DNA from 4 places in the Colwellia sp. BRX10-1 genome. Region 3 is predicted to be linked to each of the others. Evidence: predicted binding sites of a transcription regulator. Region 3 holds the regulator's gene; each other region holds the start of a gene.
The links. The regulator sigma-54, encoded in region 3, starts transcription at its own class of promoters, with help from an activator protein. The targets are predictions, from matches to a motif close to GTTGGCACGNNNNTNGNNT.
Positions count from the first base shown of each region.

Region 1: a site for sigma-54 is predicted at 3,945-3,963, ahead of H4J75_RS02775 (PEP-CTERM sorting domain-containing protein). Genes of this name have one in related genera too.
Region 2: a site for sigma-54 is predicted at 3,001-3,019, ahead of nirB (nitrite reductase large subunit NirB). Genes of this name have one in related genera too.
Region 4: a site for sigma-54 is predicted at 4,764-4,782, ahead of H4J75_RS10260 (DUF2884 family protein). Genes of this name have one in related genera too.

Region 1 covers NZ_JACGWC010000002.1:61,880-67,880, reverse strand. The annotation lists gene H4J75_RS02790 (chloride channel protein) at 1-46, opposite strand, end outside; gene H4J75_RS02785 (DUF6776 family protein) at 188-919, shown strand; gene prsT (XrtA/PEP-CTERM system TPR-repeat protein PrsT) at 946-3,759, opposite strand; gene H4J75_RS02775 (PEP-CTERM sorting domain-containing protein) at 4,058-4,930, shown strand; gene erpA (iron-sulfur cluster insertion protein ErpA) at 5,132-5,473, shown strand; gene H4J75_RS02765 (hypothetical protein) at 5,517-6,001, opposite strand, start outside.
Region 2 covers NZ_JACGWC010000001.1:201,105-207,105, forward strand. The annotation lists gene H4J75_RS00895 (NarK family nitrate/nitrite MFS transporter) at 1-1,077, shown strand, start outside; gene H4J75_RS00900 (bifunctional protein-serine/threonine kinase/phosphatase) at 1,084-2,865, shown strand; gene nirB (nitrite reductase large subunit NirB) at 3,082-5,625, shown strand; gene nirD (nitrite reductase small subunit NirD) at 5,652-5,987, shown strand.
Region 3 covers NZ_JACGWC010000001.1:442,470-448,470, forward strand. The annotation lists gene H4J75_RS01965 (calcium/sodium antiporter) at 1-673, shown strand, start outside; gene H4J75_RS01970 (KpsF/GutQ family sugar-phosphate isomerase) at 717-1,682, shown strand; gene kdsC (3-deoxy-manno-octulosonate-8-phosphatase KdsC) at 1,684-2,229, shown strand; gene lptC (LPS export ABC transporter periplasmic protein LptC) at 2,226-2,792, shown strand; gene lptA (lipopolysaccharide transport periplasmic protein LptA) at 2,773-3,315, shown strand; gene lptB (LPS export ABC transporter ATP-binding protein) at 3,312-4,043, shown strand; gene H4J75_RS01995 (RNA polymerase factor sigma-54) at 4,123-5,631, shown strand; gene hpf (ribosome hibernation promoting factor) at 5,655-5,942, shown strand; gene ptsN (PTS IIA-like nitrogen regulatory protein PtsN) at 5,988-6,001, shown strand, end outside.
Region 4 covers NZ_JACGWC010000010.1:29,761-35,761, forward strand. The annotation lists gene H4J75_RS10235 (HDOD domain-containing protein) at 69-1,163, opposite strand; gene lepB (signal peptidase I) at 1,312-1,974, opposite strand; gene H4J75_RS10245 (RNA methyltransferase) at 2,388-2,936, shown strand; gene H4J75_RS10250 (cold-shock protein) at 3,219-3,425, shown strand; gene zapE (cell division protein ZapE) at 3,545-4,669, shown strand; gene H4J75_RS10260 (DUF2884 family protein) at 4,835-5,644, shown strand; gene H4J75_RS10265 (EAL and HDOD domain-containing protein) at 5,773-6,001, opposite strand, start outside.

The DNA.
Region 1 (6,001 bases), on a different contig from region 3:
GCACAACTAAAAGTGCTGATGCAGTGCCACCTAAAGCGGCTAACAAACAAAGTTGCCAGGAAGTTCTCGGTAAGGCTAAACGTTTTCTAAGTAAAGAGAGCGATATCATAATAATGAAAGGGTGCACCTTTTATTGTTTGAGCCTAAAAATATTTATTAACTCGTTGGATATCATAATACTTTTCAAATGAATTGGTTAGCAAAAATAAATCTAAATACGGTTGTTGTGCGTTTAGGCGCATTCCGTTCCGCCCTTTTACTTCTTCTCGTGATTGTTATCTGTCTTTACAGTGGCTATCGTGTTGGGAATTTTTATCATGGTTATCAAGTTAAAACGTTAGCACAACAGCAAACGCGATTGAGTAAACTCTATGAAAAAAATGTTCAGCAAAATAGTCAGATTAATACCCTTGAAGTAGAGCTAGAAGTTGAACGTATGGCTAATCAGCACTCCCAAGAGCTTTTAAAAAGCATGGAGTCTGAGCATTATGAAGTAAAAAAAGAATTAGCTTTTTATGAAAAAGTGATGGCACCAGAAAAAACCGCTGATGGATTGGCGATTGATCGAATGATGATCCACCCAACAGCCAGTCCACATCATTTTCGTTTTCAAATTGTTTTAATGCAACAGCAAGTACGTAAACGTTTTGCTAAAGGCTATGTCGATTTTACTTTATTGGGAAGTTTAGATAATAAGCCAAGCGAATTAAAGTTAAGTAATATATCGGTATCTACAAAGAAAGATTTATCCTTTAGTTTTCAATATTTTCAAATTGTTGAAGGTGAGTTCACTCTTCCTGAAAACTTTTTACCCGAAAAATTAGCGTTAGCTGCTATTTTGCCAAAAAATAGATGGCAAAAATATCAGCGAATAGATCAGAGCTATATCTGGAATGATTTATTAAAAAACACTCAATAATGACAAGTGTTTTTTAATTATTCACGCTATTCCTCAGTAAGCTTTTCCATAAGTGCTATAGCAGCAGCTCTGTTAGGAAGTGTACTTTCATTTTCTAACGCAGCCTTTAGATATTTCTTTGCTTCACCCTTGCGATCTAATTGATATAAAGTAACAGCTAAGTGATACTTTATTTCAGCATTGTTGAAATCTTTAACAATAACTTGTCTAAATATAGGTAGTGCCAAATCTGCTTGTTTATTTAGGGTATAAGACCAAGCAAGTGTATCCATTATTGCGACATTATCAGGTAATATCTTGTCTGCTTTTTTTGCATACGTTAATGCCTGAGGGAACTGCTCCAGTTTAATGAATACTTGTGCGGCATTATTCAACAAAATTGGCAGTTCAGAAAACACCTCAATTAAATCTTGGTATTTTTTAGCAGCACTCTGCAGTTGATTTGTTGCGACTAGTGTATCCGCGATTGCTATTTGAGAGGTAATGTCTCTTGGATTTTCTTTAACCCAAAGGGTCAATAAATCAAGCGCCTTTGAAAATTGTTCTTGTTGTTTGTATACACGATATAAACCATAAACGGCGGGTCGGTTTTGACTTTTTTTCAAGGAAGCTAGAAATGTTTTTTCTGCTTCGGCTAGTTTTCCTAATTGTAAGTATAAGTTACCCTCAAGGTTGTTTAAAAATATAATATTAGTACTTTTTTTGGCTATACGCTTTAAAATATCGAGCGCTAACGTTTCGTTTTTTTGTTGCAGATAAATATCAAACAACTTTAAATGGGAGTCAAGATTTTCAGCATTCCATGAAATAGATCGTTTTAAGCTGAGTGTAGCGCCTTCAAAATCTGATCGTGACAATTGTGCATCAGCAAAAATATTATAAACATTTGATTTATCATTACTATTTTTAACCGCCAATTCGAAAGTACTAAACGCTTTTTGGTATTCTTTATCTGCCATGTATAAATTAGCCAGTGCTAGATAAATACTTCCTGCTTTGTTGTTTTTGTTTAAAAACTCACTGGTTAAGGTTATCGCTTCTTTCAATTGGCCAAGCATGACTTGTATTTCAATAATATTTATTAATGCATTGGGGTTAGTATTATCAACACTGTAGGCTTTTTTGTAGGCTGATAACGCTTCATTATTATTGTTGGTTAGGCGATGTATATTACCTAGCTCAATCAGTAAAAATGAATTGGGTTCTGTTAGTTCAACGATTTTCTTATTTATTTTTGCTATCGCTTTTTCTGGCTGTTGTTCTATAACATCGATTCTTGATAAATGGACAAGTGTCCTAAGGTTGTTAGGGTTTAACTTTAGTGATTGTTCTAGTGATTCTTTTGCTAGTAGGTGCTGTTCTAATTGACCTAATAAAATACCTTTTTTTAAGTGCAAAACGCTATCATCACTTTGTAAAATTAACGCAAGGTCTAATTGCTCTAGTGCCTGTTCAAACTGATTGTTTTGTTGGAAGGCCTCTGCGAGCAGCACAATAAAACTTATATTAGCATCTATTGATTTTGCTAATTGAAGGTGAGTAATAGCTTGTGGGAACTTTCCTGTTAAAATTTCTAACTTTGCTAACTCAAATAAAGGTTGGGGATTTTCTTTATCACTGTCAATAACATCTTTGAGGTAATCTTCAGCAAGTTGTAGTTCTCCTAATACGGTATAGGTCTGACCAAGAAGCGACCATGTTTCAACGTCGTCAGGGGCTACTAGCTTAGATTTTACTAATAATGTTTTTGCACGAAAGGGATTATTTAATGCGAGTTCAATTTGAGCGGCTAACTTTAACGCTCTTATATCGTCACTAATAATAGCGATATATTTTTGCAAAAAATCTTGAGCCTTTAAATTTTCTTGTTGCTGAAAACTAATCACACCCGCTAAATAAAGATACACGGGATTCTGTTTCATTATATCTTCGGGTAATCCCATTAATACGGTATTGATATGAGCGGTTGTTTTATTAACTTCTTCAGTATTACCTAAGGCACTGTTTGCAATTATCTTTAAATAATTTGCTTTCGGCTCATTGGGGATTTCTGTGATGATTATACCAAGGTCGTTTAAAGCAAGTTGAAAATCACCCAGTTCAATATATAAACTGGCTCGCGTAAGTAACGCAGGAAAATCTTTATTGTTTAGCTCAATAACTTGTGAAATTATTTTTAACGATTCAATCCGATTGCCAGCTTGCTGTTCTATATTAGCAAGCATTGTCAAAGCGATACTGTTTGTTGGCGATGAAGAGAGTGCTTTATCAATATAGGCTCTTGCTTGGAGCATATTTCCATTAAGCAGCTCTACTTGTGCTATGCCTAATTGGGCTTTGATACTACTAGGCATATACTCTAAAGCTTCTTGGAATAAAACTTTTGCTTGCGCTAAGTTATTCATCGCTATAAAAGCACGTCCTTGCAATACGGCAACTTTACTCAGTTGTTGTTTTTGAGTTATAGAAGCCATTGGCGCATTAATTACTTTTTTATATTTTTGCTGTAAAAGATAAGCTTCAAGCATTAACGGCAGTATTTTACTTTCATCGGCATTCTTTTCTTGGGCGTTTTCTAGTTGATTTTCTGCCGAAGCGCCATCACCCATAGCAATATATACTTCGGCGAGTAACACCATAGAAGGTAAATGTTCAGGATCATTTTTTAAGGCATTCTTTAAATGAATAATTGCCGCGTTGAGTTCAGAAAGGTAAAAGCTTGCTAGGGCATCTTCATAAGGTTTATCTGCGTTTTGATCGGGCAAAGCCAGAGCATGCGAACTCAGCAATAAAATTGTGCCGGAGAGTAAGGCTAAAGTCGTTTTTACCAAAGAGGCCATTTAATTATTTCTCTTATGAAAATCAATTGCTAAGGATACTAGGAGTCATTATGAATATCTAGCAGATCTTTAATTGTTTAAGTTGTACATTTAATAGTTGTCGATATTTTTTACACTTTTAGGTAAAATAACCGATATATCAAATAATATAATCCTATGCACTTAAAAATAAAGGGCTTTTTAATCTTGGCTTGAATATTGAATTGGGTGGGGTCAATAAGTAAATAAAATTTATACATAGTCTTGTGTTTTTATTACACATGTTATTTATGCCAGTATTTAGAAGTAGGTTTAAAATATGAAATGTTTAAAATGGATTGCAATCGCTGCACTTTCAGTATCAAGTATTAACGGGTTTGCTACAACACTTACCGCCGAAAACATAATGAATCAGTACACTGATAAAGGTTATTCTGATATTCAAGATAATTATATAGGTAAAGGTCATAGTAATGACATCAATGGTAAATCTTATCTATATGACGTTGACCAAATGTTTGTTTCTCGTGTCGGTACCACACTATCTGTTGATATCTTTACTGCATTTTACAACGATATAAATAGAGACGGCATCAGGCTTGGTGATTTGTTTATGGCTGCTGATAATAGTTTTAACAGTACTGGAGAATCGCCTTGGGATCCCCAAGGAAATACCTCAGATGACAGCTTTACTAGCGCTGCAGCTAATTCAAATACCGGCACAAATTGGAACTACGTTTACGATTTAAGTGGTGCACGTAATTCTAATTCAGGAACTGGGCAATTAAAGTCGAATTTTGGTGCTAATCAAGTTGTTTCTTCAACGACTCTTCATGGTAACAGTGCCCGTGCTGATCAAGCGGTTATGCTTGCTGATAATAATCATACTGATAAGATTCATGATTCATCTTCATGGTATGCAGATACTTCTTATAGCTATGCTAAGACCGTTGGTGGAACATGGAATGGCTACGGTAAGGTGAGTTTTACCTTTGACGTTACTGGAACTGCATTAGCGACAGCTAATCAAATTGCCTTTCGCTGGGCAATGACCTGTGCTAACGATATTATTGAAGGTGTAGTTTCTTTTGCTCCACCTACAGATACTATTGCAGTGCCGGAGCCACAAACATTTGTATTAATGTTACTTGCTATGTTTGGTCTTATTTACCGTAGAAAAATAACTCACTAATTTACTATTAGCTACTGACCCGTTAGTGGTTTAATTAATGCGCTATATTTAATTATATAGCGCATTTTTTGTATATATTTCAGATTAAATTCTTCTTCTTGCTGATAAATTTTACTATCTCAGACAATACTTGACTAAATTAGTCAAGTTTAAGATAATACACGCGAGACACTCCCGTAACATCTTTGTAAGTAGAGCAATATGTCAACTCCCGAATTACCAATAAAATTTTCCGATGCCGCCGCAAATAAAGTATTATCTTTGATCACAGAAGAAGAGAATCCGGAATTGAAATTACGTGTTTATGTAACAGGTGGTGGTTGCTCAGGGTTTTCATATGGATTTACTTTTGATGAAAAAGTAAATGACGGTGACATGACTATTGTGAAAAAAGGCGTCACTATGGTTATTGATCCTATGAGTTTACAATATTTAGTTGACGGCGAAGTTGACTATATTGAAGGTTTAGAAGGTAGTAGATTTTTAGTACATAACCCAAACGCTTCATCAACCTGTGGTTGTGGATCTTCTTTCTCAATCTAATTCTCTTTAGTTACATTGCGATTAACAAAAAGCCAGCGAAATATCACTGGCTTTTTTGTGCTTTTTTTTCAGCTACGGCCATTCTTTTATTTAAAAAGTTTTTTAAATTAGGCATGCTATTACACCTGATACTGCCGCCAAGCAAGGTTGACATCGCTTTTAGCGCACTATTAAATTTACTGCTATTACAATCTACCTCTTTAATTTTTGCTTTCGCTGGGGCTAACTGATCATACGTTGTGATGGATTGGCCAACGGTACTCTTCTTGGTTAGGTATTTAGTTAAGCTGTCGTTTGCAGCGTTTTCACGGGCTTGGTTATCTAAACGTTGCTTAAGCTTCTCCAGTGACGTTTGACTCATTTTTTTACTTGATGTTTTACTCTCCAACACGTTTTTATCAATTGGCTGTTTAGATAACTTTGCAGGCTGTATCTTCCTATTATTGGTTTTTTCTAACCATTCATTACTTCTTTTTTTTTCATCTGTTGGCATGGTTTCTTTAATGGCTAGCGGTTCCTTGCTGGAAG
Region 2 (6,001 bases), 240 kb from region 3:
TTCCCCGCTAACGAATTAGGGACGGCTGAAGGCATTTATGGGGGTTGGGGTAACTTTGGTTCAGCCGCTGCTGCCATGTCACTACCTACACTAGCGTTAGCCTTTGGTGGTGAAGATGGCTGGAGATACGCCGTTGCTTTTACCGGTGTATTAAGCTTGGTTTTCAGTGTTGTCTGGTATCAAAACGTAACGGATACACCTAAGGGTTCAACGTATTTCAAGCCTAAACAAACAGGTGCAATGGAAGTGACCTCAACGGGCGACTTCTTCTTATTACTCATTATGAAAATTCCTATGTATGGCGCTTTAGCTTTACTCACCTGGAAATTATCACCTGCCGGTGTCAGTTTATTAACAGAACAAAGTGCCGTCATTGCCTACATTAGCTTAGTGGTTTTGTTTGCCATTGAATTAAAACAAACCATTAAAGTAAACGGTCACTTATTTTCAAAACCGGTCGAAGAAATTCATCGTTACGAATTCAAGCAAGTGGCTGTGTTAAATGTGCTTTATTTTGCAACTTTCGGTTCTGAGTTGGCCGTTGTTTCGATGTTACCATTATTCTTCGCTGAAACATTCGAATTAAGCATGGTGTACGCAGCGATGTTAGCCTCTACTTATGCATTTATGAATTTAATGTCTCGTCCTGGTGGTGGTTGGTTATCAGACAAGTTTGGCCGAAAGAAAACCTTATTAATTTTAACAGCAGGTTTAGCTGCGGGTTATTTTGCCATGTCGGAAATCACCGGAGAATGGCCATTAGCCCTAGCAGTAGTAACAGCTATGGCTTGTTCTTTTTTCGTGCAAGCGGGTGAAGGAGCTGTATTTGCAGCAGTCCCCTTAATTAAACGTCGTTTAACGGGACAAATTGCCGGTATGACAGGCGCTTACGGTAACGTGGGTGCGGTGGTTTACTTAACCGTATTAACTATGGTTGATTACTCGACTTTCTTTATGGTGATTGCCGCTACCGCTGTGGTAGGCTTTATTACATTACTCTTTATGGTAGAGCCAAAAGGCACAATGACTGAGGTACGTGAAGATGGCACAGTTGAATTAATTAATGTCGGTCACTAAGCTAACATGAGTGTTATCAATACAGAGAAGCAAACGCTCCAAAGCACGGTTGTAGATTTACAACTATGCTTTGGTGGTTTTTCTCATAAAGGTTTAAAGGCAGAAAACCAAGACGCTTTTGCTGCTATTGTGCCAAAAAAACTTGAATTACGCGCTAAAGGCGCGGTTGTGGCTATCGCAGATGGAGTATCGAGCGCAAGTAAAGCCGCTGAAGCTTCACAACTTGCGGTCACTCAATTTATTCAAGAGTATCTTGCTACGCCCGAAACATGGTCTACACAGAAATCTGCCGCTAAAGTATTAAGCAGTTTAAATAACTGGTTGTATTCACAAAGCGGATTTGTTGATGCTCTAGTTAATCAAGACTCACCTCAATGGCTAACGACTTTTTCAGCGCTTATTGCTAAATCAAACACCGGTTATATTTTTCATGTTGGCGATACCCGTATAACAAAATATCGCCAGCAACAATTAGAAATTATAACCCGTGATCATAATCGTAAACAAATAGGGCAACAGGATTTATTAACACGCGCATTAGGTGCTGATAGCCATTTAGAAGTTGATGTTTATCAAGTCGATTTACAGGCAGGAGATTTATTTATGCTAAGTTGTGATGGTATTCATGACTTTGTTAGTAAAGCTGCTTTTAAAACACTCTTTGATTCATTGCCGTTATCACCAAATAAGTCTGACTTAGAAGCTCTTTCTGAAAAAATTGTTGCCACCGCACTTGAGCGCGGTAGTCATGACAATGTGACCTGCTTACTGGTTTATATTGACGCGATACCGAATCGGAAACTGGCAGAAATTGAACGCGACCTAAGTTCAAAAGCGATCCCTCCAGCATTAAAAGTTGGGCAGAAACTTGATGATTATCTTGTTAAAAAAATAATACACGCCAGTATTCGTTCACACTTGTATTTAGTCGTCGATGTTAAAACAGATAAGCCTTATGTGTTAAAAGCACCCTCTGCTAACTTTTCAGATGACGCCTTTTATTTACAAGGTTTTATGCGGGAAGCTTGGGTGGGAGAACGCATTAAACACGTTAATGTCATGCGTGTATTATCCGCTAAAAAAGACAGCCAGTTTTTATACCATGTATGTGAATACATTAAAGGGCAAACCCTGGGTGAATGGTTACATGACAACCCTAAACCTAGCATTGCGCAGGTCCGCGATATAATGAAACAAGTGATCGGCGCATTACGATCATTTCAACGTTTAGATTTAGTTCACCGCGACTTAAAGCCCGACAATATTATGATCGATGAATATGGTCAAATTAAATTGATTGATTACGGCACCGTATTTGTCGCTTCACTTGATGAAAACCAAGAAACAATAAAAGAACAAGTACCACACGGTTCATTAAATTATATTGCACCTGAAACCTTATTGCATATGCAAGCTGATTATCAAAGTGACCTATTCTCATTGGGGGTTATTTGTTATGAAATGTTATCTGGTGAACTTCCTTACAAACCAATGCAACGTGCTGAAGTCACTATTAAAAATTATAACGATATGCAATATCGCAGCATTAAACAGTTTCGACCTGAGTTACCCTTGTGGTTAGATTTAAGCCTTCAAAAAGCAACGGCTGCAGACCCAAAACAACGCTATAGAGCCTTTTCAGAATTTTTTAGTGATTTAAATAAACCGAGTTCATCTGCCGTTGAAGAATACAAAAACCAACCCTTGTTAAAGCGTGATCCTATCTTTTTTTGGCAATTAGTATCAACCTTATTGTTTATTGCCTTGATGGTATCTTTAGTTAATTAACCCTTTCCCCCTTTGCACTTACCGCTGATGATTATGGTGCACACCTCTGGTGCGTTGATGCCTTCACTGCAGTGCAAAATCGCTGTTACAACTCACACATAAATCACTATCTAATTGAATTTATTAAAAAAACTACTTGGTTCGTTTATTGCTAATAACAAATCATTATCTAATTCTGCTATTACAGCAGTAATTTAAAGAAGTAGGGTTCCAAAAATGAGTACACAACCTCAGAAGATCGTCGTCGTTGGTAATGGCATGGTTGGCCATCACTTTGTTGATGAAATGGCGAAACATGCCGGCTATGAAATTACCGTTCTATCAGCTGAAGACCGTTTAGCTTATGACCGCGTTCACTTATCAGAGTACTTTTCTGGAAAAACTGCTGATGATTTAGCCATGACTACGCCAGCATATTACAACGAAATAGGCGTTAATTTTTTTACCAACGCGAAAGTCACTAATATTAATAAAGCTGCACAAACCGTGACGACTGAATCGGGTGACATTTTCGCTTACGATAAATTAGTTATGGCGACAGGATCATACCCCTTTGTTCCCCCTATTCCAGGTAAAGAACGTGACCATTGTTTGGTTTATCGTACTATTCAAGATTTAGAAGACATTCAAGCGTCAGCTAAAGCGGGTAAAGTTGGTGTGGTTGTTGGTGGGGGGTTATTAGGTTTAGAAGCCGCTAACGCCCTTAAAGAACTTGGCCTGCAGACACACGTTGTAGAGTTTGCCCCACAATTGATGGGCGTGCAATTAGACAAAGACGGCGGCGCTTTATTGCGTTCAATGATCGAAGGTATTGGTGTTCAGGTACATACACAAAAAGCCACCAATGAAATTGTCGACGGTGAAGAATGTGTTCACCGAATGAATTTTGCCGATGGAACACATTTAGAAACTGACGTCATCTTATTCTCAGCCGGTATTCGCCCCTATGATAATTTAGCACGTGAATTTGATTTAGCGGTTGGCGAGCGAGGCGGCATTGTGGTTGATAACAACTGTAAAACCTCTAACGAAAATATTTACGCTATTGGTGAGTGTGCTTTGTGGAATAACTTTATTTTTGGTTTAGTGGCGCCAGGCTACACTATGGCTAAAGTGGCTGCCGATAACATTATTGGCGGTGAACAGCAGTTCACTGGTGCAGATATGAGCACTAAATTAAAATTAATGGGTATGGATGTCGGATCGATCGGCGATGCTCATGGCCGTACTCAAGGTTGTAAAAGCTACGTCTATTCAAATCAACCTGACCAAATTTATAAAAAAATAGTGGTCAGTGCCAATGGTAAAGAATTAATAGGTGCGGTTTTAGTGGGTGATACCAGTGAATACGATACCTTATTGCAATACGCATTAAATGGTATTGAATTACCAGAAAATCCCGACGGTTTAATTTTACCTAGCTCAGGCGAAAAACCCACCTTAGGCGTGGATGCTTTACCTAATACCGCGACTATCTGCTCATGTTTGAATGTCACCAAAGGCGATATTATTGCTGCTATTGATTGTGGCGCCGTTGATGTCGGTGAAGTAAAGTCTTCAACGAAAGCAGGAACAGGCTGTGGCGGTTGTGCCGCCTTATTGAAAAAAGTAACAGATCACGAATTAGAAAAACGTGGGGTAGAAATTAGCACTGACCTTTGCGAACATTTTGCTTACAGCCGGGTTGAGTTATTTCACATTGTGCAAGCAGAACAAATTAAAACCTTTGACCTGTTAGTAGAAAAACACGGTTCAGGTTTAGGCTGTGAAATTTGTAAGCCAGCAGCTGCGTCTATTCTCGCTTCGGTTTGGAACGATTACATATTAAAACCCGACCATGTATCACTACAAGACACCAATGATGTCTTTCTAGGTAATATGCAAAAAGATGGTACTTATTCTGTCGTTCCACGTATGCCAGGCGGTGAAGTAACCCCAGATAAGTTAATTGTTATTGGTGAAGTCGCTAAAGAATATAACCTATATACCAAAGTAACAGGCGGCCAACGTATCGACTTATTCGGCGCACGTGTTGACCAATTACCGGCGATATGGAAACGCTTAATTGATGCAGGTATGGAAACTGGTCATGCCTATGGCAAATCGTTACGTACGGTTAAATCTTGTGTTGGCAGCACTTGGTGTCGTTACGGCCAACAAGACAGCATGGCAATGGCCATTTTCTTAGAAGATCGCTACAAGGGCTTGCGTTCTCCTCATAAAATTAAGTTTGCGGTTTCGGGCTGTACACGCGAGTGTGCTGAAGCACAAAGTAAAGACATTGGTATTATTGCTACTGAAAACGGCTGGAACTTGTACGTCAGTGGCAATGGCGGCATGAAGCCTCGCCATGGCGACTTATTCGCGACTGATTTAGATGATGAAACCTTAGTGAAATATATCGATCGTTACTTAATGTTTTATGTGCGTACCGCAGATCGTTTAACCCGTACTTCTGTCTGGTTAGAAAACCTAGAAGGCGGCTTAGCCTACATGGAGAAAATAGTTAAGGACGATCACTTAGGGATTAATGATGAATTAGAAAAGCAAATGCAAAATGTCGTTGATACCTATCAATGTGAGTGGAAAACAACCATCGAAAGTGAAGAGCAATTAAAGCGTTTTCGTCAGTTTGTTAACTCTGACACTGTCGATGGCAACATCGAATTCGTTACTGAGCGTGATCAAATTAGACCCGCTCAAGGTGATGAGAAAAAATATGGCGTTCAAATTCAAGCCGTTGATTTAACACCTGCATAAATACGTTTACGAATAAGGAAAATAAAATGACAACAGAAAATAGCTGGCAAACCATTTGCTCAACCAGTGATTTAATTAAAAACTCAGGTGTTTGTGCATTATTAGCAAACAAAGAACAAGTGGCTTTATTCCAAGTAGGCAAGGACACCGTTTATGCTATTTCTAACTTTGATCCCTTTGGTAAAGCAAACGTTTTATACCGCGGTTTAATTGGTGAAACTAAAGGTAATATTTACGTTGCTTCACCCTTATTAAAACAACGCTTTGTTTTAAATTCAGGAGCCTGTTTAGATGATGATACTTTAGCGATTAAGACCTATGAAACACGTGTTACTGATGGAAAATTAGAAATATTTGGTTAAGGATTTCATCCTTT
Region 3 (6,001 bases):
AATTCCATTAATTTTAATTGTTACCGCCCTAGCCTATTGGATGCTTTCTGACGATTACTTTGGCTTTAACGAAGGCTTATCACTGATGATCGGCTTTTTTGTTTATATATTTGCGTTACTTTTTATCACCATAAGAGCCTCTAAAACTCGGCCAATTGATGATCCATTGATCATTGAAGCTGAACAAGAAGTGCCAGACGCGGTTAGCAAACCTAAATCTTTACTTTGGCTAGTCGTTGGTATTATTTTCTTACCTATGAGTGCTAGCTACCTGGTCGATTCATCCGTTTTTATTGCTAAAGCATTTGGCATCAGTGACTTAGTGATTGGTTTGACCGTTATTGCCGTTGGCACAAGCTTGCCAGAACTTGCTGCAAGTATTATGAGTATTATCAAGAAAGAAGATGATTTAGCGCTAGGGAGTATTATTGGCTCTAATATCTTTAATATTTTGGCCGTACTCTCGCTCGCTGGCTTAATTGCACCGGGCGAAGTAGATTCAGATGCCGCAGCACGTGACGCTCCTTACATGCTTGGAGTTACCGTATTATTATTTATACTGTGTTTTACTCGTCGTGCCGGAAAGTTTTGCATTGGCCGCTTAAAAGGTTTGTTATTAATAGGCGCTTTTATCGCTTATCAAGCGCTACTTTTTAGTCAAATAAAGCAATAACAAACACTATAATAGCAATTTACAAAATAAAAACGGGCTAATAATGAACGATTTCAAACAACTAGCGTTAGACGTTATTCACATAGAACAACAGGCTATTGCAGAGTTAGCCCAGTACATTGATGAGAACTTTGAATATGCCTGTCAGTTAATGTTTAACTGTAAAGGTAGGGTTATTATTGCTGGCATGGGCAAGTCAGGCCATATCGGTGGCAAGATTGCTGCAACGCTGGCGAGCACCGGCACACCTTCTTTTTTTGTTCACCCTGGTGAAGCAAGTCACGGTGATTTAGGTATGATAACCGGTGATGACGTCGTGTTAACTATTTCGCACTCGGGCGAAACCAGTGAAGTGTTAGCAATAGTGCCAGTCATAAAACGTATTGGCGCTAAACTTATTGCGATGACGGGGAATCCAGCCTCAACCTTAGCAAAACTAGGCGATACCCATGTCTGTGTTGCTGTTTCACAAGAGGCTTGTCCACTAGGATTAGCGCCAACATCAAGTACCACAGCAACCCTAGTAATGGGTGATGCACTCGCTGTTGCCTTATTAAATGCTCGCGGCTTTACCGCTGACGACTTCGCACTCTCTCATCCCGGTGGTAGTTTAGGAAAACGCCTATTACTGCGTCTTAGTGATATAATGCATAGTGGTGAGCGCTTACCAACTGTAAATGCTAATGCTAAAATTAAGGATGCGTTGGTTGAAGTATCATTAAAAGGTTTGGGGATGACGGCGGTAGTCGACGAGAGTGGTCAATTACAAGGCTTATTCACTGACGGAGATTTACGTCGTATTCTTGATGAACGTATTGATATACATCTCGATACTATTGCATCTGTGATGACAAAAAATCCCACTGTGGCTCATCAAGATATGCTAGCCGCCGAAGGCTTAAAAATCATGGAAGACAAAAAAATTAATGGTTTAATTATTGTTAATGACAATAATATACCTATTGGCGCAATGAATATGCACGACTTACTAAAATCAGGTCTTATCTAATATGCAAACACTCTATGGCGAAATTACTGACACAGCATTCAATACCATGAAAACAATAAAGCTGCTGATATGTGATATTGATGGCGTTTTTTCTGATGGCCGTATTTATTTGGGTAACGATGGTGAAGAATTAAAAGCTTTTCACACTAAAGATGGCTACGGCATAAAAGCATTAGGCGCCAGCGGTGTCGATGTAGCGGTGATCACCGGGAGAACATCAAATATTGTCGCAACACGTATGTCAGCCTTAAATGTTAAATATATAGTGCAAGGTGAAGAAAATAAATTACCCGCCTTGAAAACGATGGCTAAGCAATTAAAGTTATCCCTCGAGGAAATTGCTTATATTGGTGATGATATGCCTGATTATGAGTGTATCAAAGCCGTAGGCTTGGGTATTGCTGTTCAAGATGCCCACCCAAGTATTTTATCTATCGCAAATTACACCACTTTTAACCATGGCGGTTTTGGTGCTGTTCGAGAAATATGCGATTTAATCATGCTTAGCCAAAACACCTTAGCAAATGCTTCGGGTGCGAGTATATGAATCGACTTTATAGTTTAACCTTGTTGTTTTTTCTAATTGCGGGAGGCGTTTACGGTATAATTGAATGGAGAAATTCCTCAGCACCACAATTACAAGCGATTGATAAGACGCTGACCCCTGATTTTATTGCCGAAAATTTACACAGTAATGTTTATAAACATCAAGGAAGTTTAGCTTATGTTGTTGATGCCCATCGTATGGAACATTACCCTGAGTTAAGTATTACCAACTTTGAGTTTCCTCAATACACACTTCATCCCAAAAATGATGCGCCCGCATGGAAAATATCTGCCAATGAAGGCATATTATACAATAACAACCGGGTAAAATTAGCAAAGCATGTCCGCCTGTTAGCAACAGATCCCGATAGCTTATTACAAGAAGTTCAAGGAAAATACTTTGAACTTGATCTAAAAACTAACATCATAAGTTCAGAACAAGAAATTAAAATTATCGGTAAAGGATTTACCATCGATGGTAAAGGTTTAATTGTCGACTTAAACACCAACCAAATGACACTAACTAAACATGTGAAATCAATTTATGAAATTGTTAAAAAATAGCCTACTGTGCTTATTGTTATCAACTCCGCTATTTTCGTCAGCTTTCGCTGAAAAATTTGATATAAAACAAAAGATTGAAATTAACGCTTCAAGACAAGCCGTTGATCTTAAAAATAAAATATTCAGCTATATTGATAACGTGGTGATCACTCAAGGTTCATTAGTTATACGTGCTGATTTAGTACAAGTGCTGACTCAATCTGGCAGTGAAGAAAAAACCTATATCGCTAAAGGGAAGCCAGCAACCTTTAAACAAACCTTAGCCGATGGTACTCCTCTTAGCTTACAAGCAGACGAAATAAGATATGAGCCCGCAAATAATTTAGTGATAATTTCAGGAAATGCGTTATTACAGCAAGAAGGTAGTGAGGTTAGTGGCAGTAGAATTACTTACAATATTGCCACTCAGTATGTTAATGCTGAAAGTAAATCTAACGAACGCACTAAAACGATTTTTCAGCCGAAAGAAAAAATTAAAGCGACAACCACAGACGCGAAAACTCAGGAAAAAATTAATTTATGAGCACTAGCACCCTAATGGCAAAAGGCCTTGCCAAAGCCTATAAAGGCAGAAAAGTGGTTAAAAATGTCAGTATGCAAGTTTCAGCAGGACAAATAGTCGGTTTACTGGGCCCAAATGGTGCCGGAAAAACAACTTCTTTTTATATGATTGTGGGTTTAGTTGAAAGTGATAGTGGCGATATTATCTTAAATGACGAAAACCTGACGTTAGCGCCTATGCATGAGCGTGCGAGAAAAGGCATCGGATATTTACCACAAGAAGCCTCTATTTTTCGAAAACTCAGTGTTTACGACAATATTATGGCTATTTTACAAACACGAAAAGAATTATCAGATGCTGAACGCGAAGAGAAATTAGAACATCTTGTTGAAGAATTCAACATAGGTCATATCAAAGATAATTTAGGCATGAGCTTATCTGGTGGTGAACGCCGCCGAGTAGAAATTGCTCGCGCATTAGCTGCTGAACCAAAATTTATTTTATTAGATGAACCTTTTGCTGGTGTTGACCCAATTTCAGTAGGTGATATTAAAAAAATTATTCTACACTTAAAAGAACGTGGCATTGGTGTGTTGATCACTGATCACAATGTACGTGAAACTCTCGATGTATGTGAACATGCGTATATTGTTAGTCATGGTGAACTTATTGCAGAAGGTACTGCAGATCAAATTCTTGCAAATCAACACGTAAGAGATGTATACCTTGGTGAACAATTCACGCTATAGTAGTCAGTAAATGAATAGTATCTTCGTATGAAAAAAACGAAAATATCCCATTAAAAATAATAGGAAGTTAATGACCTAAATGCGCCCTACTCTACAACTCCGCATAGGACAACAATTAACCATGACGCCACAGTTGCAGCAAGCAATCAAATTGCTGCAACTGTCTACGTTAGAGCTTCAACAAGAAATTCAGGAAGCCTTAGAAAGTAATCCATTATTAGAAATGGATGAGTCTTCAAATAATCCCGAAGATAAAAGTACTGACAACCTTGAAGAAGCTCACACTGCCGGTACTGGTGACGTTAAAGAAGCCCCTGCTTCTGATGGTAGCGAAGACGCTACGCCTACCATTGATGAAATCACCACCACTGAAGCCATGGACAAGAACGATATCCCTGAAGAATTAAACATGGATACCACTTGGGATGATAACTACACGGCTGGTGCAGCAAGTTCAAGCTCAGGCCCAGCTTCAGAAGATTATACTTACCAAGGCGAGACTCAAGACTCCATTCAAGATCATTTGCGCTGGCAAATGGAATTAAGCCCTTTTACCGAAACAGACCGCGCTATAGCGACAGCAATTATTGATGCTGTTGATGACGCCGGTTACTTAACGGTATCTAGTGAAGACATTTTAGAAAGTGTTGCCATTGAAGGAGTAGAGCTTGATGAAATTGAGGTGGTACTAAAACGTATTAACCTCTTTGATCCTGTCGGTGTCGCTGCTCGTTCTATTTCAGAATGTTTAATCATTCAACTTAATCAATTTGACCCCGCTACACCTTGGTTAGCAGAAAGTAAGTTAGTTTTGCGTGACCATATTAATCTACTGGGTAGCCGAGACTATCGTACATTAATGCGTAAAACTCGACTGAAAGAAGAGCAACTGCGCGAAGTGGTGCGCCTTATTCAATCACTTGATCCTAGACCAGGCGATAGTGTGATGAAGAGTGACGATCAGTATGTTATTCCTGATGTTTCTGTTGAAAAGAAAAATGGCCGTTGGGTGGTCGAATTAAATCCTGATACTGCGCCAAAACTTTCGGTGAATCAGCAATATGCTTCGATGTCACGTTCGATGAAGTCGACAGCTGACACACAATTTATTCGCTCAAATTTACAAGAAGCTAAATGGTTTATTAAAAGCTTAGAAAGCCGTAATGATACCTTATTAAAAGTGTCAAACTGTATTGTGCAACGTCAAATTGGCTTTTTTGAACATGGTAATGAAGCCATGCGTCCAATGGTTTTAAATGATATTGCCGAAGCTGTCGATATGCATGAATCAACCATTTCACGAGTGACGACACAAAAGTATATGCATACGCCACGTGGAATTTTCGAACTGAAGTTTTTCTTCTCAAGCCATGTTGGCACCGAAAGCGGTGGCGAATGTTCATCAACAGCTATTCGTGCATTAATCAAAAAATTTGTTGCTGCCGAAATCCCAGCAAAACCACTTAGTGATAGTAAAATGGCTGATTTATTAGCCGATCAAGGGATAAATGTAGCTCGACGTACCATAGCAAAATATCGAGAGTCACTTTCTATTCCACCTTCTAACCAACGAAAAAGTTTACTTTAACGAAAAGATGAGGAATTAAGCTTATGCAAATTAATCTTTCTGGCCACCATGTTGACATTACCGAAGCTTTACGAGAAAACGTCACGACTAAGATGGCAAAATTAAGCCGACATTTTGATCATATCAATAATGTTCATGTTGTTCTCACCGTTGAAAAATCAAATCAAATTGCTGAAGCGACTGTTCACGTTAGTGGCTCTGATTTACATGCAAAAGCTGAAAATGCTGACATGTATGCCTCTATTGATAGTCTTGTTGTTAAGCTTGACCGGCAAATATTGAAGTACAAAGGTAAAACGAATCAGCATTAATGCTGTTTATCGCCTGTTCACTCACCAAAGAATCTAAGTAGTATAATGAAGTTGCAAGA
Region 4 (6,001 bases), on a different contig from region 3:
CATCGTCAGAAAAAGTATACCTTTTAAGCTGATGAACGTTATTACCTTAACAGCCCTCAATAGGTATTTTACTCAGTAGTCACTGGCAATACATTTAATGCATAGGCTTTAACTTGCTCATTTTTAAGTTGTTGGCAAGCGAGTTCATATTGCTCTTGATTGACTTTTTTATAACTATATAAACTTTGCAATTTACTGATAAAGCTCGCTTCTTCAATGAGCGTGGCTAAAGGGGATTTTATCAGTTGTTTATTTTCTTGCTGTTTAATAGTCTCAATGATCATTGGCGGTAAATTCCATTTTGAAACAATCGCGGCGGTTAAGCTAATCGAGTGATATGAAATTAAGGCTTTAAAGGTTTGAGAACTAGGTGTCGCGGATGGGTCAACATGATGAAACGCTTCAACCATTAAGTCGAAGATAATCATTTCTCCTAAATTCATTAATAAGCCAATCAAATAGGCGGCAGAAGCATTATCTATATTAGAACTTTTGTCAGCTAAGTCTTTTGATATTAGAGCTGTTTGTAAAGCATGTTGCCAAATTTTAGTGCCAAAATATTTGAAATATGGCGTGTTTTTTGGGCTAAAATTATTAATAAACACATAAACAACGCCTTCTAGTAATCCTTGAGACCCCATCACCATAAAAGCTGACTTTAAACTGACTATCGGCACATCACTTCGACGGTATTTAGCCGTATTAGCGAGTTTTATCATGCTGGCCGCCATACTGGGTTCTTTCGCAATGATGTTTAAAATTTCATTAACATTAAAATTTTTGTTATTTATTGCTGTTAATACAGCATCAACAGAAGCTGGCATAACGGGAAGTTCAGAAATTAAATTTTGTGGGCGTAACAGTAAGTCATTTATTTGGTCAGCTACATAATCACTAAGAGGATCAATTTTATTGATATACTGAGTGTCGTCATCCCCAAACAATAAATCAAAAAACAACTTATCGTAATCTATTTCTTGATGATCCTTTATTTGGCCAGCTAAGTTATCTATTTGTGAAAAAAGTGGTTCCTGAGAGACAGATATATTAGCTGTGTTATTACTTTCTTCTTCACTTCTTAGCAGATGAAAATATTCATAGTTAGGTGTAGTTTTCTTAACAAAAGCTGAAGGGAAAATAGCTCTAAGAAGCGATCTAAACATGAAGGGGAATACCTTTATCAATTCACTGAATATAAATATAAGTTTAGATATAAATTCGTTTATTATCGAGATTAAAATAAAAAAGTCGTCTGAATTTACCTAATGTGATTTAAAATCTGAGCAAAAGGTACCAGTAGTTAACAAACATTTAAAGTGAATGAAAAAAACGATTAGTGCGTGGTAAAAAGTTATTATTGTAATCTAGAGAAAAAGCGACTTGACTAGATTTTCCAACAATTTCCTTCCTTGGCACTAAGCCAATTACCCGTGAATCTGCACTATTATCTCGGTTGTCGCCCAGAACTAAATACTGACCAGTAGGCACTATAACTTGGTTGAAGTTATCCAATTGTGACGCCAACTTACTGGTTCGAATAAAATGTGGCTGGCCATTGATCGTCTCAATCTTGTCGTGGTAATTGTTCGATGGCAGGTTTGTTGTTGATTCTTTTTTGTAGCTAATCACTTGGTTGTTTATAATTAATTTATTGTTTCTCATAGTAACTGTATCACCTGGAACACCAATTACACGTTTTACTAAACGTTTATCTGAGACCACTGAATCAAAAATAATGATGTCATTGGTTTGTGGTTCGGAAAGTGTAACAAGAGAAATATGAGTGAAGGGTAAGCGAATATCATAAGCCATTTTATTAATAAAAATTCTATCGCCTTCAACAATTGTTGGTTTCATCGAACCTGTAGGTACGTCACTCCAGTCAGCGACAGCGCTACGAAAAACTAACATTAAACCAATAAAAATAAATAATAACTTATTTTCTTTCCATAGTTTCTTGAGACTATTTTTCATTTTATTTCCTTTTAAATATTGATGACACAGGTATAGTTATTAACAGAAAATCTTAGTTTATTATGACCATTATTTTTTGATTTGTTGCTTATGAAATGTAACGGATTATGACAACTTTACTGTTTAACAAGGAAAGAGCTCATGAATAATGCGTTAATAATAGCTTTGTATAACTTTTAAAAAGTAAACTTCGTTGGTCACTTCACTTGCTAGTGTGAAACTTATTTAGTGTTCATATCACTATAGGTTTCGAGCTTAAACTATGGATCGCTAAGGTAGACTAGATAAAATCAAACGTTAACTTGAGAACAAATAAAAAATTATTATTTACTTGAATTTTTTATTAAAGCTAAGGAGAATTCCTGTAGAATTTACCTGTATTTGTAAAGTAACTAACCAAAACGATTATATTAATGACTAAAAAGATAAAAGTACCGTTAAAACATAAAAACGCTGAATCAGCTGAGATAACCTTAGGTTTAACCGATCCTAAAAGCCCAAGTAATGTTGGTGCTGTAATGCGCGCAGCAGGATGTTATCAAGTTGATAGCGTACTCTACAGTGGTGTTAGGTATGCAAGAGCTGCGAAATTTCATACCGACACACAAAGTGCCAGTAAAAAAATACCTTTAATTGGTGTTGAATCTTTGGTGGAAAGTTTACCCGAAGGGAGCAAGCTAATATGTGTTGATTTAATTGAAGGAGCGGTGCCATTGCCGGCCTTCATTCACCCTAAAAATGCTATGTATGTGTTTGGCCCTGAAGATGGCACTATTAGTCAGGCTGTTATCGATAAAGCTGATGCTGTGGTATATATTCCAACGAATGGTTGTATGAACTTGGCAGCTACAGTAAATGTTTTACTTTATGACCGCTTAGCAAAGTCTGCAATAGCTATTGGTGACGATGAACTTATCCGAAAAAGTAGAGATACAAATAACACGGTAAAAGTGAAACAGTAAAATGGCTTGTTGATAGTGTTAACCTAACGGTTTGTTCATAAAACAAACAAAAGAATTAATAAAGTCGATAAAAAACTTGACTCTTTCTGTCAACGATATACAATGCACGCAGCTAGAAAGTACTACCTATATTTATGTACCAAGTTTCGAAGTTATGTTAGTAGCTCGTCCTGTTTAATAAGTCATAGCAACACTCTCAGCATCATCGTTTTAGTGAATTAAATTTATTTAATGGCTAAAACAAAATTAAGATTAATTATATTAAACAAATAGGATACTATTATGTCTACAACTACTGGTACAGTAAAATGGTTCAACGAGTCTAAAGGTTTTGGTTTCATCGAGCAAGAATCTGGTCCTGACGTTTTCGCACATTTTTCTGCAATCTCTGGCGACGGTTTCAAAACTCTAGCTGAAGGCCAAAAAGTACAGTTTACTGTAACTCAAGGTCAGAAAGGTCCTCAAGCTGAGAACATTCAAGCTCTTTAATTTTGTATCTTGAGCTAACTTAGGTTACCTCATACAAATAAATTGCTAAAAAGGGTAAGACTTATGTCTCACCCTTTTTTTGTGGGAAAAATTTAGTTTCAACGTTTAAAACTTAAGATATGCTTTCAGCTTACCAAGCTCTATCTACTTCGAATAATTTTAAATACGATTATGCACAAGTTAATGCCGTTGCCAAACTTGATGATCTTTCTGAACAAATCTATCAACATGAGCGTAAATCTTGGCTTGCTAAACGACTGAAAAAATCGTCTGCTATTCGTGGTATTTATCTTTATGGGAGAGTCGGTCGTGGTAAAACCATGCTTATGGATCTCTTCTTTCAAAATTTAGCCGTTACAGCTAAAAAACGTATTCACTTTCATCGCTTTATTGAAGAAGTACACCAACAATTAAATTTATGTACAGGACAAAGTGATCCATTAACGTTTATTGCTAAGCAATGGGCTAAAAAGATCAAAGTACTGTGTTTTGATGAGTTTTATGTTTCAGATATTGGTGACGCTATGTTGCTTTCTGGCTTATTTCAGGCGTTCTTTCAACAAGATATTATTTTAATCGCTACCTCTAACTGTCGACCCGAAGAACTTTATCGTAATGGATTACAGCGCGAAAGATTTATGCCTACCATAGATTTAATTAACGATTATTGCCAAGTGTTATCGGTTGATGGTGCTGTAGATCATCGCTTAGACCGTTATGATGAAACCGCAATCGCATATCGTGACTATACTTACCCATTAAATAACAAAACGCTTAGACAAAGGTTTTTAGATATTACGGGTATTGTAGGCACTTCAGGTAATATAACCGTTAACCACCGTAAAATCCCTTTTCAAGCGAAAACAGATACTATTATACTTTTCGATTTTTATGCACTATGTTCTGGTCCTAGAAGTCAGCGAGACTACATTAGCCTAGCTGATCATTTTAAATTAGTATTGCTTGACCAAGTTCCTCAATTTGATGGAGAGCGCATAACGTCTGTTATATCAGGCGTAGAAGATGACTATCAACGCGACGGTAAATTGTTAAGCCAACTTCGCCACTTAGATGATGAAGCTCGGCGCTTTATTGCTGTTGTTGATGAATTTTATGATAGAAATATACGACTTATTATTAATGCTGAAGTTGATATTATTGAGCTTTACCAAGGACAGCAATTAAGTTTTGAGTTCGCTCGCTGCCAATCCCGTCTCATTGAAATGCAACAATTAGCATATTAGCCACAAATGTGTTTATTTCACTAATAAATGGTATTTAATTTTCATTTTATTTTGTGGTTTTCTTGTATCTTATTGAATTTTATTGGTTTTACTAGTTGGCACTAGTTTTGTAATGTCTATATTAAGTTAGGCATTATTTAATCGATAACAATCGAAGGGCATAATATGAAAACACTCATCGCAACAGCACTTATATTGGCAAGCAGCAGTACGTTCGCTTCCACCGCATCTTTTACAAATGACTCATGCAATGCAACAATATCTGGTGGTATTAAAATTACGCCAACCGCCATTGAATTCTCTAAAAGTAAACTGCCACTCTATAAAATTGTTGATAATGAACGATTATATGTCAATGGTGTTCAAGTTGACTTAACAGATAATCAGCAATCCTTGGTTCATGATTATTCGTCTGGCATTAGGGCTGCAGTTCCACAAGTAAAAAGTGTTGCATTGGATGCTATTGATCTTGCGAATGACGGCATTAACTTAGCGTTTAATGAGTTACTAGGCCAAGATAATACGCTGAGTGCTGAAATTACTAGTCAACTTTCAGAGATACGTAAAGAAGTAGATCTGGGCTTAACCAGTGATAATGACATTTATTTTGATGAGGATGGTTTTTCAGGAGAAAACTTTTTCAACGAAGATTTTGAGCAACGTATTGAAAGTGCAATAGAAAAGACGGTGCAAAATTCGATTGGTAGTTTAATGATAGCGGTAGGGCAACAGATGCTTTTCTCTGGTGGCGATATGAACGCTTTTGAATCTCGTATGGAGGATTTCGGTGAAAAAATGGAAAACGAAATGGAATCTCGTGGTGAACAAATTAAAAAAAGTAGTGAAGTACTTTGTCAATCTGTTGTCGACATCGATGCACTTGAAGACAGATTAACTAACGAAATAATAGTGTTAAAAGACTTTAATTTATTAACCACTACTGTTTCATCTAAAAACGCTAAAGAACTTATGTAATTTTAACTAAATACAGATAAACTTCTCTAGCGCCTATTATAGCATGGGTGTGTCTTTCTCTAATCATTGACAATAAACAAGTAAACAATTTGGTTACTTGTTTTTTGTCAATCGACCCATTGACTTAATTAACTGCCATTTGTCATTTGTGACTGCTCGTCAGCCCAAGAAAGTGCTTGGTTGTAATCTCTAATGACTTTTTCCTTTTCTATACCTAACTTCTTCATAACAATAGTGGTTTCATCCCATTGTGCATGTTCTATGTACTCTAATAACTGGATTAATTCAGCCAAGACACCTTTTTTAGTGAGTAAAGAAACCTTTATCTCTTGTGCAAGTGGTAACTTTTCTAAAACA